2 regions of the Streptomyces sp. NPDC029044 genome follow, and region 2 is predicted to be linked to the other one. Evidence: riboswitches for the same ligand, from Rfam matches in the RefSeq annotation. Region 2 holds a riboswitch; the other holds the start of a gene.
What was found. Region 2 has a riboswitch for glycine ahead of gcvT (glycine cleavage system aminomethyltransferase GcvT). Riboswitches for the same ligand answer to the same signal wherever they lie in the genome.
Positions count from the first base shown of each region.

Region 1: another riboswitch for glycine. It lies ahead of gcvP (aminomethyl-transferring glycine dehydrogenase); the one in region 2 lies ahead of gcvT (glycine cleavage system aminomethyltransferase GcvT).

Region 1 covers NZ_JBEZWN010000014.1:118,625-127,345, forward strand. Annotated here, with positions in the region: gene AB0E85_RS15265 (amino acid transporter) at 397-2,376, shown strand; gene AB0E85_RS15270 (DUF1707 domain-containing protein) at 2,378-2,974, opposite strand; gene AB0E85_RS15275 (helix-turn-helix transcriptional regulator) at 3,100-3,495, shown strand; gene AB0E85_RS15280 (TOBE domain-containing protein) at 3,571-3,990, shown strand; gene gcvP (aminomethyl-transferring glycine dehydrogenase) at 4,055-6,940, opposite strand; glycine riboswitch at 7,116-7,211, opposite strand; gene AB0E85_RS15290 (PRC-barrel domain-containing protein) at 7,325-7,699, shown strand; gene AB0E85_RS15295 (DNA polymerase IV) at 7,618-8,721, opposite strand, start outside.
Region 2 covers NZ_JBEZWN010000037.1:32,273-40,993, reverse strand. Annotated here, with positions in the region: gene AB0E85_RS25965 (peptidase inhibitor family I36 protein) at 1-481, shown strand, start outside; gene AB0E85_RS25960 (L-serine ammonia-lyase) at 741-2,108, opposite strand; gene glyA (serine hydroxymethyltransferase) at 2,196-3,458, opposite strand; gene gcvH (glycine cleavage system protein GcvH) at 3,468-3,845, opposite strand; gene gcvT (glycine cleavage system aminomethyltransferase GcvT) at 3,949-5,070, opposite strand; glycine riboswitch at 5,255-5,354, opposite strand; gene AB0E85_RS25940 (AAA family ATPase) at 5,577-6,242, shown strand; gene AB0E85_RS25935 (enhanced serine sensitivity protein SseB) at 6,406-7,194, shown strand; gene AB0E85_RS25930 (enhanced serine sensitivity protein SseB C-terminal domain-containing protein) at 7,357-8,157, shown strand; gene AB0E85_RS25925 (ABC transporter permease) at 8,548-8,721, shown strand, end outside.

The DNA of each region.
Region 1 (8,721 bases), on a different contig from region 2:
TCCAGAAAGGTTCGCTGCTGCCGCACCCTAGAGACAGTGGGTAAACGGTGGCAACCCCTCGTGCACGCTGAATCTTGCGACCGGGACAGGGACGGGAGGAATGGACGAAACATTCGGCTTGACAGACGAACGTTACGAAGCCGACCGGCTCCTGATCACACAGGGTGTCCACTCGGGGGACTGAAGATCAGCTCCGCACTCCGCGCACGACGAGCCGCCCCACGCGCTCTCAGCTCGCGTTTTCACCTCCACGTCCGCCCCGGCCGCGAGTCTTAACGGAAGTTTGACGCGTACGGCCCCCGCATTCAGGGGCCATGGCATCACGCTCCGCTTACGCTGATCGGGCCGTCCAGTGATGGCCGGAACCACGCTGAGCCGCACTTCGGGAGCACGTCGATGGCCACCACTGAGCACCCGGCACCGAGCCGTCCTGAGCCCACCTCCTCCAGCCGTCTGCGCACCTGGATGCTGGAGGGCCTGTCCGACATGGGCAAGGGCGGCGGCCACACCGGGCCCCATGCCGAGCCGGAGCCCCCGCATCGGGGCCAGCCGTGGTGGCGGGTGATGTGCCTGACGGGCGTCGACTACTTCTCGACCCTCGGCTACCAGCCCGGTATCGCGGCTCTCGCCGCCGGGCTGCTGTCGCCGATCGCGACCATCGTCCTCGTCGTCGTCACGCTGGCCGGCGCCCTGCCCGTCTACCGCCGCGTGGCCGAGGAGAGCCCGCACGGTGAGGGCTCGATCGCGATGCTGGAGAGGCTGCTCTCCTTCTGGCAGGGCAAGTTGTTCGTGCTGACCCTGCTGGGCTTCGCCGCCACCGACTTCCTCATCACCATCACCCTGTCGGCAGCCGACGCCTCCACCCACCTGGTCGAGAATCCGCATCTGACCGGCGTCCTGCACGACAAGCAGATGCTGATCACCCTGGTCCTGGTGGCGCTGCTGGGCGCGGTGTTCCTCAAGGGCTTCCTGGAGGCGATCGGCGTCGCGGTCGCCCTCGTCGGCGTCTACCTCGCGCTGAACGTGGTCGTGGTGGTGGTCGGCCTGTACCACGTCATCACCGCGGGCCATGTGGTCACCGACTGGTCGAGCGCCCTCACCGCCCAGCACAGCAACGTCTTCGCCATGATCGGCGTCGCCCTGCTCGTCTTCCCGAAGCTGGCGCTCGGCCTCTCCGGGTTCGAGACGGGCGTCGCCGTGATGCCGCATGTGAAGGGCGACCCGGGCGACACCGAGGCCCGGCCGACCGGCCGCATCCGCGACACGAAGAAGCTGCTCACCACCGCCGCGCTGATCATGAGCGCCTTCCTGATCACCACCAGTTTCATCACCACGCTGCTCATACCGGAGAAGGAGTTCGAGGCGGGCGGCCAGGCCAACGGCCGTGCTCTCGCGTACCTGGCGCACGACTACCTGGGCAACACCTTGGGCACCGTCTACGACGCCTCGACGATCGCCATCCTGTGGTTCGCCGGCGCCTCCGCGATGGCCGGCCTGCTCAATCTGATGCCGCGGTACCTGCCCCGCTACGGCATGGCCCCGCACTGGGCCCGTGCCGTACGGCCCATGGTCATCGTCTTCACGCTGATCGCGTTCGTGGTCACCTGGATCTTCGACGCCGACGTCAACGCCCAGGGCGGCGCCTACGCCACCGGCGTGCTGGTCCTCATCAGTTCCGCCGCGATCGCGGTGACGATCGCCGCCCGCAAGGCCCGGCAGCGGAAGTGGACGATCGCCTTCGCGGTGATCTCCGCGGTGTTCCTGTACACGACCGTGCTCAACGTGATCGAGCGCCCGGACGGCGTGAAGATCGGCGCCTGCTTCATCGCCGGGATCATCCTGGTCTCCCTGCTGTCACGGCTGGCCCGGGCGTTCGAACTCCGCGTGACCAGCGTGACGCTGGACGACATGGCGGAACGTTTCGTCCGCGACATGGCAAGCCGCCGGATGCAGTTCATCGCCAACGAGCCGGACCGGCGCGACCTCGCCGAGTACCGCGACAAGATCGAGCAGATCCGGCAGGACAACGACGTACCCGGCCAGGAGGACTTCGTCTTCGTCGAGGTGACGGTCACCGACCCGTCCGAGTTCGAGGCGGGCCTGACCGTACGCGGTGAGGTGCTGCACGGCCGCTACCGCGTGCTGACCCTGGAGTCGTCCTCCATCCCCAACGCCCTGGCCGCGCTGCTGCTGCACGTCCGCGACGCGACGGGCCGCACCCCGCACATCTACTTCGAGTGGACCGAGGGCGGACCCTTCGCCAACTTCCTGCGCTTCTTCCTGTTCGGCCAGGGCGAGGTCGCCCCGGTGACCCGCGAGGTCCTGCGCGAGGCGGAGCCGGACCGGAAGCGGCGGCCGAAGGTGCACGTGGGCTGAGTCAGGCCGTCGCGCTCCTCCTGCCGAGGCCCCTGCGCGGCGAGCGCACCACGAGCTGTCCGTAGGTGACCTCGCCGGTGATCCGGATCCGCAGCCGGACGGGGGCGTCGGCCGGCCGACGCGCCTTGAGCGCCGAGTAGTTCATGACCAGGCCGTCGGTGTCCACGACGACACCCGGCCCGGTCAGCAGCTTCAGGGAGCCGGCGCGCAGGTCCAGGTCGATGTCCAGGGTGTCGTGTGCGATCACCGCGTCGGTGAAGTCGAGCGTCACCTCACCCCACGCCGAACGGATCTCCAGCCGCCGCGGCACCACCCAGCCGTCGCCCCGCCGGGTCGAGGCCCCCTCCTGGCGGATCCGGACCACGCCGTCGGCCCCGGCGGGCGTCCCGCCCGCGGGCCCGGGCAGGTCCTCCGTCAGCACGGCGAGCTCGCCCATCGTCCTGGCGGACAACGCGGCCTCCAGCCGCTCTTCGAGCTCGTCCAGGGTGAGCCGGCCGTCGCCCGCGGCGACACGCAGGACATCCACCGTCCGGTCCCGGTCCGCGTGCGACGCCCTCACTGCGGGCGATCCACCGGTCCGCACGATCTCCACCGTCATCACTCCACCCCGATCCCCCGGGCACGACGCCCGGCCGACCAATCGAGACTAACGCTATATCGCGTTATACCCAACGGCCAACCCCGCATCCGTCGTTCCCTTCCTCCGCGCCTATCGTGACCGGCATGCAGTCCTACACGATCGGCCAGGCAGCACGGCTGCTCGGCGTGAGCCCGGACACCGCCCGCCGCTGGGCGGACGCGGGCCGCATCACGACCCACCGCGACGAGACCGGGCGTCGGCTCATCGACGGACGGGACCTGGCCGCGTTCTCGGTCGAACTGGCCCGGTCAGGCTCCGCCGAGGAGGACACGCCGTACACCTCGGCCCGCAACGCGTTCCCGGGCATCGTCACCGCGATCAAACTCGGCGACGTCGCCGCCCAGGTCGAGATCCAGGCCGGCCCGCACCGGCTCGTCTCCCTGCTCACCCGCGAGGCGGTGGAGGAACTGGGCCTGGAGGTCGGCATGGAGGCGACGGCCCGCGTGAAGTCGACGAACGTCCACATCGACCGCGTCTGAACCCCGAGGGGCGGCGGAGGCGACGCACACGCACGCCTGCCAGGGCGAACGCCGCCACCGGGCTACCGTGCACCCATGAGCCTGAGCATCCGCAACCAGCTCCCCGGCACCGTCACGGCCGTCACTCCCGGCGAGGCCATGGCGACGGTCAGGGTCCGCCTCACCGGCGGCCAGGACCTCACCGCGGCGATCACCCGCGAGGCCGCGGAAGAACTCCGTCTCACCCCGGGCTCCGCCGTGCGCGCCCTGATGAAGTCGACGGAGGTGTCCCTGGCCACCGCGCCGATCGAGGGCCTGTCGATCCGCAATCAGCTCCCCGGGACGGTCACGGACATCGCGGTCGGCGACGCGATGGCGTCGGTCCGCGTCACGGTCGAGGGCGGCGAACTGACCGCCGCGATCACCCGGGACGCGGCGGACGAGCTGGCCCTGTCCCCCGGGATCCCCGTCGTCGCCCTGATCAAGGCGACCGAGGTGTCACTCGCCACCCCCTGACCCGCCGGGAGACGGCGAGAGGGGCCCCGCACCGCGGAGCCCCTCCCTGCGACCGGTCGGCCGATCAGTCCTCGTACGCGTCCAGCGGCGGGCACGAGCACACCAGGTTCCGGTCGCCGTAGGCCTGGTCGATGCGGCGCACCGGCGGCCAGTACTTGTCGGCGGTCGACACCCCGGCCGGGAAGACGGCCTCCTCACGGCTGTAGGTGTGCTCCCACTCCCCGGCGAGCGCGCCGGCGGTGTGCGGGGCGCCGCGCAGCGGGTTGTCCTCCGCGGGCCACGCGCCGGAGCCGACCTTCTCGATCTCCGCGCGGATGGCGATCATCGCCTCGCAGAACCGGTCCAGCTCGGCCAGGTCCTCCGACTCGGTCGGCTCGATCATCAGCGTCCCGGCCACCGGGAAGGACATGGTCGGCGCGTGGAAGCCGTAGTCGATCAGCCGCTTGGCGACGTCGTCGACGCTCACACCGGTCGCCTTGGTCAGCGGGCGCAGGTCGATGATGCACTCGTGCGCGACGAGCCCGCCGGGACCGGTGTAGAGCACCGGGTAGTGCGGCTCAAGGCGCTTGGCGATGTAGTTGGCGCTGAGCACGGCCACCTGGGTGGCGCGCTTCAGCCCCTCGCCGCCCATGAGCCGGACGTAGGCCCACGAGATGGGCAGGATGCCGGCCGAGCCCCAGGGAGCCGCCGAGATGGGACCGACGCCCGTCTCCGGTCCGGCCTCCGGCTGCAGCGGGTGGTTCGGCAGGTAGGGCGCGAGGTGCTCGCGCACCGCGACCGGGCCGACGCCGGGACCGCCGCCGCCGTGCGGGATGCAGAAGGTCTTGTGCAGGTTCAGGTGCGAGACGTCGCCGCCGAAGTGCCCCGGCTTGGCGAGCCCGACCAGCGCGTTGAGGTTGGCCCCGTCGACGTAGACCTGGCCGCCCGCCTCGTGCACCTGGGCGCAGATGTCGGCGACGTGCTCCTCGAACACACCGTGGGTGGACGGGTAGGTGATCATCAGCACGGCCAGCTCGTCGCGGTACTGCTCGATCTTCGCCCGCAGGTCCTCGACGTCGATCTCGCCGTCCTCGGCGGTCTTCACGACGACGACCTTCATGCCGGCCATCACGGCGCTGGCCGCGTTGGTGCCGTGCGCGGAGGACGGGATCAGGCAGATGGTGCGCTGCTCGTCGCCGTTGGCCCGGTGGTAGCCGCGGACGGCGAGCAGACCGGCCAGCTCGCCCTGCGACCCGGCGTTCGGCTGGAGGGACACCTTGTCGTAGCCGGTGACCTCGGCGAGCCGGTCCTCCAGCTCGTGGATGAGGGTGAGGTAGCCCCCGGCCTGCTCGGCGGGCGCGAAGGGGTGCAGCTGCCCGAACTCGGGCCAGGTGACCGGCTCCATCTCGGTGGTCGCGTTGAGCTTCATGGTGCAGGAGCCCAGCGGGATCATGCCCCGGTCGAGCGCGTAGTCGCGGTCGGCCAGCTTGCGCAGGTAGCGCAGCATGGCGGTCTCGGAGCGGTGCTGGTGGAAGACGGGGTGCGTCAGGTAGTCGTCGGTGCGCAGCAGCGCGCCCGGAAGCCCGTCCTCGGTGGCCGCGTCCAGCGCCTCGACGACGCCCTCGACTCCGAAGGCGGCCCATACGGCACGCAGCTGGGCACGCGTGGTGGTCTCGTCGCAGGCGATCGAGACGTGGTCGGCGTCCACGAGCCGCAGGTTGACGCCGTTGTCCCGGCCGGCGGCCACGACCTCGGCGGCCCGGGCCTCGACCCGCACGGTCACGGTGTCGAAGTAGGAGCCGTGCACGACCTCGACGCCCCCGTTCGCCAGTCCGGCGGCGAGGACGGTGGCGTACCGGTGGGTGCGCCGCGCGATGCCCTTCAGGCCCTCCGGGCCGTGGTAGACGGCGTACATGCCGGCCATGACGGCGAGCAGCACCTGCGCGGTGCAGATGTTGCTGGTGGCCTTCTCGCGGCGGATGTGCTGCTCACGCGTCTGCAGCGCCAGCCGGTAGGCCTTGTTCCCGTCGGCGTCCACGGACACGCCGACCAGCCGCCCGGGCAGGCTGCGCGCCATCTTGTCCTGGACCGCCATGTATCCGGCGTGCGGTCCGCCGAAGCCCATGGGCACGCCGAAGCGCTGGGTCGTGCCGACCGCGATGTCCGCCCCGAGCTCGCCGGGCGACTTCAGCAGCGTCAGCGCGAGCAGGTCGGCGGCGACGGTGACCAGCGCCCCGAGCGCGTGCGCCTGGTCGATGACCGGCTTGATGTCCCGCACGGCACCGGATGCGCCCGGGTACTGGACCAGCACGCCGTTGATGTCGCGCTCGGCGATGTCGGCGGGAATGCCGTCGCTCAGGTCGGCGACGACGACCTCGACCCCGGTCGGCTCGGCGCGGGTCTGGATCACGGCGATGGTCTGCGGCAGCGTGTCCGCGTCGACCAGGAACAGGCCTTTCTTGTTCTTGCCCAGCCGCCGCGACAGCGCCATGGCCTCGGCGGCCGCGGTGCCCTCGTCGAGCAGGGAGGCGCCGGAGGTCGGCAGACCGGTCAGCTCGGCGACCATCGTCTGGAAGTTCAGCAGCGCCTCCAGCCGGCCCTGCGAGATCTCCGGCTGGTACGGCGTGTAGGCCGTGTACCAGGACGGGTTCTCCATCACGTTGCGCATGATGACGGGCGGCGTGAAGGTGCCGTAGTAGCCGAGGCCGATCATGGAGCCGAGGACCTCGTTGCGGTCGGCGAGGGAGCGCAGCTCGGCGATCACCTCGGCCTCGCTGCGGGCACCCGGAAGGTCCAGCGCCTCGGCGCTCTTGATCACGGCCGGGACCGCGGCAGCGGTCAGCTCGTCCAGCGAGCCGTAACCGACGTGCGCGAGCATCTTGGCGCAGGCCTCGTGGTCGGGGCCGATGTGGCGCTGCTCGAAGGGGACTGCCTCTTCGAGCTCGGAGAGCGGAATGCGGTGGGCGGTCATTACGGAGGCCTCCTGGTCGACACGACCTTCGAGGGGCACCACGGCACGGGTACCCGAACGGCCTCCCCCTCTGTCATCTCAACCTGAGAGCTTCACCGGATCGCCCGAAGGCCTCCGGCTTTCACCGTCGGTGAGAGCGGAAGCCGTCGACACCCGCCCTGCTTTCCAGAGTGACCTCGTCCGTGCGGTACGTGAGCCTGAGAGATTCCGGGGAGGATTTGCTCCTTCGGCGCCTCCGGTGATGTCTGGAGGACTCTCCCGCACGGGGTCAACAGCCGCTGCCAGCGTACCAGCGAGGTCAACGCACGAACCTTCGAGTGGCCGCATCCCCACTTGTACCGTTTTGTAGTGTTTACGGATGAGGTGCGACCATGTGGAGGGCCCGTGCGAACCGATATCGATCCGCGCAACCTGATCGGCCGCAAGGCGTTCGACCGCAACGGGACCAGGATCGGCACCATCGACGAGGTCTACCTCGACGACGCCACCGGCGAGCCGGAGTGGGCGGCCATACGGACCGGCCTGTTCAGCAGGGACGCCTTCGTCCCCCTGGAGCCCAGTGAACTGATCGAGGGCGCCCTGCACGTCCCCTTCGAACGCGCCCTGATCAAGGACGCCCCCGACTTCGGGGTGGGCCGCCACCTCTCCCCCGAGCAGGAGCTACAGCTCTACCACCACTACGGTCTCGACGTCGCCGCTCCGCCCCCGCTCCCGGACCACGACTTCGGCAAGCTGGCGGGCACCGACGAAACGGCCTGAGGCCCCGCCTCGGGTGCCTCGTCTCCCCCTTGGGTCCCTCGTAACACCAACGGCAGCGGCTCCGCCGCCTCCAGATCCGGGTCGTCGACCCGGAAGGTCCGCACGCGCCCGGGCTCCGAGGAGGGCGTCTCGAAACGCACGGTGACCCGCCCCAGACCGCTGCCCTGCACCCAGCCGTGCCCGAACCGGGCGTGCCGCACGTCGTGCCCGGCGGGCCATCGCCGCTCGGCGAGCGGCGGCTGCTCCTCGGCCGGCGCCACGGTGTGCTCCTCGACCGGGCCCTCCGCGACGGCCCGCTCCCCCGCCGCCTGCGCGAACAGGTCCTCCTGGGTGTAGTCGGCGAGCCCGCTGACGCCCACCCCGAGGAGCCGCACCCCGCCGGTCGTGTCGACCGAGTCCAGCAGTCTGGCCGCCGCCTCGCGGATCACCGCGAGGTCGTCCGTGGGCCCGCGCAGCGTCTCGGAGCGGGTGAGCGTCGAGAAGTCGTACCGCCGCACCTTGAGCACGATCGTCCGCCCGGACAACCCTGCCCCGCGCAGCCGCCGCACGCACCGCTCGGCGAGCCGCTGCACCTCCAGCCCGACCCGCGTCCGGTCGTGGATGTCGACGTCGTAGGTGTCCTCGACCGACACCGACTTCGCCTCGCGCTCCGCCACGACGGGCCGGTCGTCCCGTGCCAGCGCCATGGCGTACAGCCCGTGCCCGTGCGCCTTCCCCAGCAGCCGGACCAGTTCGTCCTCTCCGGCCTCGACGATCTCCTCGACGGTGGTGATCCCGGCCCGCCTCAGATGGTCACCGGTGGCCGGCCCGACCCCCGGCAGGATCCGCACCGACATCGGGCCGAGCATGGCCCGCTCCGTCCCCGGCTCGATCACCACCAGCCCGTCGGGTTTGGCCTCCTCCGAGGCGATCTTCGCGAGCATCTTGGAGGCGGCGAGACCCACCGACCCGGTGAGCCCCGTGACGGCCCGTATGTCCGCGCGCAGCTTCACCCCGGCCAGCCGCGCCGACCGCTCGTCCCA
Region 2 (8,721 bases):
CGAGAAGATCAACCTGGCCGACGGCTGGCAAGGGGCGCAGGCCTGCTCCGAAGTGCCGAGCGGTGAGGTCTACTGCTACGACACCGTCGGGGAAGCGGATCAGGCACTGGCTGAACTCGCCCCGGCAGCCGCGAGAGGGACCAGCAGCGGCATGGCGTCACCGAGTGGTGAGTTCGGTCCCATGGCTTCCACGGACTGCGTCGCCGGTTGGGTCTGCCTGTGGGAGCACGCGAACTACAAGGGACGTCGGCTCCAGTGGTCCGCCAAGGGGACCAAGCAGCTTGGGGACTGGGACTTCCGGGACAAGGCCAGCTCGGGTTGCGTGGCCCGCGTTCAGGGCGGTGTGCTGGCGTACGACGCCCGAACGGGCCTGCCCGATCCGTACATGGCCTTGGGAGCCGGCTACTGCTACAACTTCTCCACTGCCGACTACCCGACCGGTGGCTCCTTCAACGACAAGGTCGACTACATCGAGATGTGACCGACGGAGCGACGTCGCCTCGCGCCCACACACCTGTTTGAAGGTGCCGGAGAGGTAGGCGTCAGGGCTGTGAGGGACGGGCATGTCTGCATCCGGCGCCGTGATGCGGCAGCACCACGTCACGGCGCCGGCCCCGGGATGCCTCGTGGCGGCATGACGGCAGGCTTACCGCCTACGCCCGCGCGCAAGCCCGGCTGGCCACCACCGTCTGCTTCTTCGCGGAGTCCGAGGACACCACCATGTCCGGCACGTCCTGCTCCTAGCACTCGATGATGTTCACCGCGAGCCCGCCCCGGGCCGTCTCCTTGTACTTCACCGACATGTCCGCGCCGGTGTCCTTCATCGTCTTGATGACCTTGTCCAGGGACACCTTGTGGGAGCCGTCGCCGCGCATCGCCATGCGGGCGGCCGTGACGGCCTTGACCGCGGCCATGCCGTTGCGCTCGATGCAGGGGATCTGGACGAGGCCGCCGACCGGGTCGCAGGTGAGCCCGAGGTTGTGCTCCATACCGATCTCGGCGGCGTTCTCGACCTGCTCCGGCGAGCCGCCGAGGACCTCGGCCAGGGCACCCGCGGCCATGGAGCAGGCGGAGCCGACCTCGCCCTGGCAGCCGACCTCGGCGCCGGAGATGGAGGCGTTCTCCTTGAAGAGCATGCCGATCGCGCCCGCGGCGAGCAGGAAGCGGACCACGCCCTCCTCGTCGGCGCCCGGCACGAAGTTCACGTAGTAGTGCAGGACCGCCGGGATGATGCCGGCGGCGCCGTTGGTGGGCGCGGTGACGACCCGGCCGCCGGCGGCGTTCTCCTCGTTGACCGCCATCGCGTAGAGGGTGATCCACTCCATGGAGAGGGCCAGCGGGTCGCCCTCGGAGCGCAGCTTGCGCGCGGTGTTCGCGGCCCGGCGGCGCACCTTGAGGCCGCCCGGCAGGATGCCCTCCTGGGACAGTCCACGTGCCACGCAGTCCCGCATCACCTGCCAGATCTCCAGCAGGCCTTCGCGGATCTCCTCCTCGGTGCGCCAGGCCCGCTCGTTCTCCAGCATCAGCGCGGAGATGGACAGGCCCGTCTCCTCGGTCAGGCGCAGCAGTTCGTCGCCGGTGCGGAAGGGGTACTTCAGCACGGTGTCGTCGAGCTTGATGCGGTCCGCCCCGACCGCGTCCTCGTCGACGACGAAGCCGCCGCCGACCGAGTAGTACGTCTTCGTCAGCAGCTCCGCGCCCGAGGCGTCGTACGCCCACAGCGTCATGCCGTTCGCGTGGTACGGCAGGGCCTTGCGGCGGTGCAGGACCATGTCGTCGTCGAAGGAGAACGCGATCTCGTGCTCGCCGAGCAGGTTGAGCCGACCGCCGGACTTGATCGCCTCCACCCGTTCGTCGGCGCTCGTGACGTCCACGGTGCGGGGTGAGTCGCCCTCCAGGCCGAGCAGCACCGCCTTGGGCGTGCCGTGGCCGTGTCCGGTCGCGCCGAGCGAGCCGTACAGCTCCGCGCGGACCGAGGCGACGGACCCGAGGAGCTCCTCGTTGCGCAGCCGCCGGACGAACAGGCCGGCCGCCCGCATGGGGCCGACGGTGTGGGAGCTGGACGGGCCGATGCCGATCGAGAACAGGTCGAAGACCGAGATGGCCACGGGGGAACTCCTGACTACGGGGGTGGTGCAGAGGGGGTGGGTGCCGCGCCCGCTTGTGGCGGACGCGGCACCCGAAAGGTTTCTTCGTTACTTGTTCAGACCCGGGTACAGCGGGTGCTTGTCGGCCAGGGCCTTCACCCGGGCCTTGAGGGCCTGCGCGTCGTAGGCGGGCTTCAGCGCCTCGGCGATGACGTCCGCGACCTCCGCGAAGTCCTCGGCGGCGAAGCCCCGGGTCGCCAGGGCCGGTGTACCGATCCGCAGACCGGACGTCACCATCGGCGGACGCGGGTCGTTCGGGATCGCGTTCCGGTTGACGGTGATGCCCACCTCGTGGAGGCGGTCCTCGGCCTGCTGTCCGTCCAGCTCCGAGTGGCGCAGGTCGACCAGGACCAGGTGTACGTCCGTGCCGCCGGACAGGACGTCCACGCCCACGGCCCGGACGTCGTCCTTCACCAGACGCTCGGCCAGGATGCGGGCACCGTCCAGCGTACGGCGCTGGCGCTCCTTGAAGTCCTCCGAGGCGGCGACCTTGAAGGCGACGGCCTTCGCGGCGATCACGTGCTCCAGCGGGCCGCCCTGCTGACCGGGGAAGACGGCGGAGTTGATCTTCTTGGCCAGTTCGGCCGTGGAGAGGATCACACCACCGCGCGGGCCGCCGAGGGTCTTGTGGGTCGTGGTGGTGACCACGTGGGCGTGCGGCACCGGGTTCGGGTGCAGCCCGGCCGCCACCAGCCCCGCGAAGTGGGCCATGTCGACCATCAGGTACGCGCCGACCTCGTCCGCGATCCGGCGGAACTCCGCGAAGTCCAGCTGCCGCGGGTACGCCGACCAGCCGGCGACGATCAGCTTCGGCCGGGACTCCTTCGCCAGCCGCTCGACCTCGGCCATGTCGACCCGGCCGTCCTCGCCCACGTGGTAGGCGACGACGTCGTAGAGCTTGCCGGAGAAGTTGATCTTCATGCCGTGGGTCAGGTGCCCGCCGTGCGCGAGGTTCAGACCCATGATGGTGTCGCCCGGCTTGAGCAGCGCGAACATCGCTGCCGCGTTGGCCTGGGCGCCCGAGTGCGGCTGGACGTTGGCGTGCTCGGCGCCGAACAGCTCCTTGATGCGGTCGATCGCGATCTGCTCGACCACGTCGACGTGCTCGCAGCCGCCGTAGTAGCGGCGGCCCGGGTAGCCCTCGGCGTACTTGTTGGTGAGGACCGAGCCCTGCGCCTCCATGACCGCGACCGGAGCGAAGTTCTCCGAGGCGATCATCTCCAGCGTGGACTGCTGGCGGTGCAGCTCGGCGTCGACCGCGGCGGCGACCGCCGGGTCGAGCTCGTGCAGGGGTGTGTTCAGGACGGACATACGACTCCCTCAGCCCGCGGAGAACGCGGTGTACTCGTCGGCGGAGAGCAGGTCGGCCGGCTCGTCCGTGATCCGCACCTTGAACAGCCAGCCGCCCTCGAAGGGGGCCGAGTTCACCAGCGACGGGTCGTTCACGACGTCCTCGTTGACCTCGGTGACCTCACCGGACACGGGGGAGTACAGGTCGGACACCGACTTGGTCGACTCCAGCTCGCCGCAGGTCTCGCCGGCGGACACGGAGTCACCGACCTCGGGAAGCTGGACGAACACGACATCGCCGAGCGCGTTGGCCGCGTGCTCCGTGATGCCGACCGTCGACACGCCGTCCTCGGCGGCCGACAGCCACTCGTGCTCCTTGCTGTAGCGCAGCTCTTTGGGGTTGCTCATGGCCTGGATTCTCCTGTACGCGCGGGAGTGCTGTGGAAGGGGGGACTGCTGGTGAGCTGGGACGACGGGCGCGGGGTAGCTGCCGCGGCCCTTCGGCCAGTGTCTACTTCTGGCGCTTGTAGAACGGCAGCGCCACGACCTCGTACGGCTCGTGACTGCCCCGGATGTCCACACCGACACCGGCCGTGCCCGGCGTGGAGTACATGGCGTCGACGTAGGCCATCGCGATCGGCTTGCCCAGCGTGGGGGAGGGGGCCCCGGAGGTGACCTCGCCGATCACCTTGCCCTCGGCGACGACGGCGTACCCGGCGCGGGGGACCCGGCGGCCTTCGGCGATCAGGCCGACCAGGACGCGCGGCGGCTCGTGGTTCGCGTGCTCCGCGGCCTCGCGCAGGGCCTCGCGCCCCACGAAGTCGCCCTCCTTCTCGAACTTCACCACCCGGCCGAGCCCGGCGTCGAAGGGGGTGAGGGAGGTCGACAGCTCGTGCCCGTACAGCGGCATGCCCGCCTCCAGGCGCAGCGTGTCGCGGCAGGAAAGACCGCAGGGGATCAGGCCGACGCCCTCGCCGGCCTTGGTCAGGGCCTGCCACAGCTCGACGGCGTGCCCGGGCTGCACGAACAGCTCGAAGCCGTCCTCGCCGGTGTAGCCGGTCCGGGCGATCAGCGCCGGGACGCCCGCGACCGTGCCGGGCAGCCCGGCGTAGTACTTCAGCCCGTCGAGGTCGGCATCGGTCAGGGACGCCAGGATCCCGGGCGACTCCGGGCCCTGGACGGCGATCAGCGCGTAGGCGTCCCGGTCGTCGCGCACCTCGGCGTCGAAACCGGCGGCGCGCTCGGCCAGGGCGTCCAGGACGACCTGGGCGTTGGAGGCGTTGGCGACCACCATGTACTCGGTCTCGCCCAGGCGGTAGACGATCAGGTCGTCCAGGATGCCGCCGTCGGCCCGGCAGATCATGGTGTAGCGGGCCCGGCCCGGCTTCACGCCGCCGATGTTGCCCACCAGGGCGAAGTCCAGCAGGGCGGCGGCCTGCGGGCCGCTGACGGTGATCTCACCCATGTGGGAGAGGTCGAAGAGGCCGGCCTTCGTGCGCACGGCGATGTGCTCGTCGCGCTCGGAGCCGTAGCGCAGGGGCATGTCCCAGCCGGCGAAGTCGGTCATCGTCGCGCCGAGCGAGCGATGCAGGGCATCGAGCGCGGTGTGACGGAGTTCTCCTGTACTGCTCACGGTCGGTCGTCTCCCAAGGCAAATGGGGGCCCCTCCCGCGCGAGCGAAGCCGAGCGTGAGGGAGGGCGAGGTCGTTCCTCCCCATCTGTCATCGGAACCTGAGAGGTTCGCCATGACCGCAGGGGCCCTGGCTTGCACCTTGGGTGGAGCCGCCGGTGACCGGTGGCCCGCTTTTCAGATGTGCCTCGCCCGCGCGGTAACGGGGCCTGAGAGATTCAAGGGAGGGACTTGCTCCTTCGGCGCCCCAGCTCTTGCGGTACTGGGGACTCTCCCGCGCGGATTCAAACGGCCGGTATGCAGTTGGCGCGCACATCATTGCACGCATCCTTCCGGCGTGGCAGGGGGACCTTTCCCAGAGAGTGCACGAGTCCCGCCCACCGGACACGGCGACCTGTAGCAGCCCTGTTGCAGGACGAGAACGTAAATGAGAGGCCTGCGGCATTACCTTCTCTTTACACTCGGCGGGGATGGGACTCCGTACCTGGCCCCAGGGGAGGACGATCACGGTGAACAGGACCACCGCGTACGCGACGACGGGCATCGCGCTGCCCGAGCAGCCGGCCGCTCCGGCCCGGGCGGTCCGCGCCCCGGCGCCGGCACCGGTCGTCCGTGATCTGCGCGACCGCGCCAGCCGCGGCCCGCACGCGCTGCTGTTCGGCCCCCGCGACCTCGTCGTGGTCACGGGCCTGCCCGGCAGCGGCAAGTCCACGCTGATGCGGCGCACCGTGCCGGGCCGGCGCATCGACTCCCAGGACACCCGTGACCGCTGGGCCCGCCGCATGCCGCGCGCCCTGCCGTACGCGTTCTACCGCCCGCTCGTCCGCCTCGCCCACTACGCCGGGCTGCGCCGCGCCCTGCGTACCGGCGAGGGCGTCGTCGTGCACGACTGCGGCACCCAGGCCTGGGTCCGCCGCTGGCTCGCCCGCGAGGCCCGCCGCCGGGGCGGCACGCTCCACCTGCTCCTCCTCGACGTCACCCCCGAGCAGGCCCTGGCCGGCCAGCGCGACCGGGGCCGCGGCGTGTCGCGCTACGCGTTCCTGCGCCACCGCACGGCCGGCACTCGCCTCCTGCGCGCGGTGGAGCGCGGCGACCTCCCCGCCGGCTGCGGCTCGGCCGTCCTCGCCGACCGCGACGCGGCGAACGCACTGCGGAGAATCGGCTTCACGGGCTGACGGACGTGGGGCGAGGACCGGGGCAGGGTGCAGGGGCGCGAACCCGCGTCCGTATCCGCCCGGCCTCCCCGTCGCGCCCCGTCCCTCCACAGCCCTGCCTCCCCGCGTCCCGCAGCCGTTAGCCTTTGAGCCACAGCAGTGGTTCCAGGCAGGCGGTAGGCAGATGGACATCCCGGCGGGCTTCTCCGCGGACTTCCCGGCGCAGACGCAGACCCACCCGCACGGCGGTTGGCCCGGCAACGAGCTGGAGGAGGTGCTCTCGGCCTCCCTCGGCGCCGGGCCGGCGGCGGGCGGGCGGATCGTCGAGGTGCTCGGCCGGAGCTTCGTGTGGATTCCGCTGCCCAACGGCGGCGGCCCGCACAGCGGCCCCCTCGACCTGCCCGGCATCGAGATGGACGGCCAGGCGTTCGTGCCGGTGTTCAGCTCCGAGGAGCAGTTCCGCCAGGTCGTCGGCTCCCACATGGCGTACACCATCGCGCCCGCCGTGGAGTTCGCCCGCGGCCTGCCCCCGCACGCGGGCATCGCCGTCAACCCGGGCGGCGTGGTCGGCATCCCGCTCCCGCCGCCCGCGGTGGCCGAGCTGTGCCGGGCCGGCCGGACCCCGCTGGACGGCCCCGCGAGCGGCGGCCGGGTCCGCCTCTTCGAGCCGGACTGGAAGGAGGACCCGGTGGACTTCCTCGCCGCCGCCTCCGCGGAGTTCGAGGCGACCGGTGTCGTCGTCTCGGCCCGCCGCTGCCTCGCGGCCATCGAGACGGCCGACCCCGTGATGTTCGTCGGCGTCGAACTCTCCCAGTGGGAAGGCGACCTGCGCGCCCTCCCCCTGGACGCCCTCACCCGTGCCGTCAGCGCCGTCCCGGCCCCCTGGCCGGTCAACCTCGTCCTCCTGGACGTGGCGGAGGACCCGGTGGGAGCTTGGATGCGGGAGCGGGTCCGGCCCTTCTACCAGCGGTAGGGCGGCAGGGCCGGGGGCGCGCGGCTGTATCGTCATGCGGCTCCGCCGCGTGAGCGCGATCAACCCCACGCGACCCGCACCCGCCCGACGGCATCATCCCCGGGCTCCCCTGCGGGCTTAAGCTAGGACACCGTCGAGGCGTTGTACGAAGGGGCGGTAAAGGTGAGCGCGAGCGGCACGGCCGCGGCCGGACAGGTCGAGCACATGCTGCGCCAGGTCACGCCCGGGCGTTACGACGCCTACGAGGCTCTCCTGCGCGCGCTCGCGACCCCGCACACCGGCCAGATCTGGATGCTCCTGTGGCGGGGCCAGGCCGGATCCCCGGACGCCCAGTACGGAAACATGGACGTCGACGGCTTCGGCTACGCCCCCTGCGTGACCTCCGCCCAGGAGCTCTCCGCCAGCGGCTGGAACCGCTCCTACGAGGTGATCGACGGCGTCGACGTCGCCCGTGCGCTCTACCCCGACCACTACGGCCTCTGGCTCAACCCGCACGCCCCCGGCGGCGGCGTCGGCATCCCCTGGCTGGACCTGCGCCGGATCGCCACCGGCCTGGACCGCCAGCCCGCCGGCCCGCTGCGGCTGTCCGAACCCGCCATCGAGATCCCGCAGTTCTACGCCCTGCTCGCGCAGAACGCCCACCGTACCCCGGCCGTCCGCTCGCTGCGCCGCGCCTGGGTGCAGCCCGCGCTCGGGGCGCCGTACCTCGCCATCGGACTGGACGTGTACGACACCTCGCCGCCGGCCGTGGACTCCGTGCGCGCGATGATGCAGCAGTCCCTCGGCGCCGTGCCGGACGGGCTCCCCGTGTCGACGGTCGCCATGTCCGACGAGCACGACCCGGTCGCCCTGTGGCTGCGCGCGAAGGCGCGCCCCTTCTACGACCGCGAGGCCCACGCCACCGCACCCGTCCAGGCCCCTGCCTCCGGGTACGGATACCCGCCGGCCCAGGGCCGGTACTGAACCCGGTCCGAATCGGCCGTCGCGCATCGGCGGTTGCCGCGTCGGCCGTCCAGCCGGCGGGCGCCAGGTGCTTTGCGCCCACTGCACAGGTTTCGACGCCATATCGTCCGGACCGCGTGCCCGCGTGTCCGGATAACGGAATCTCCCAGTCGGCATCACGGTTGCGCATACTTTCTCCATCAGGCCTGGCGTGTGATCGTGAGCGCGTTGAAGACTCGCCTCTCAGGCGCGAGGCCGTCGATCCTGTGAGCGATACCAAGCTGAGGATCGGTCTGTCGGTGGCCGTACCACCTGCGGACGCCACGCCACGCCACAGCCACAGTGGATCAACCGCCGACCAACGGTGGGCAAGGGGGCCGGTGACCACCGGCGAGAAGGGGCAGGGCACTTGTGACGGCACCGATCGAGACCACCGGATCGCAGGCCGAGGCCCAGCCGGAGGCCGTGCTGGCGGGTGCCAAGCCCCAGCACATCGAGGGACGGTCGCTCGGGCAAATCGCCTGGACCCGCTTCAAGCGCGACAAGGTGGCCGTGGTGGGTGGCATCGTTGTCGTGCTGCTCATC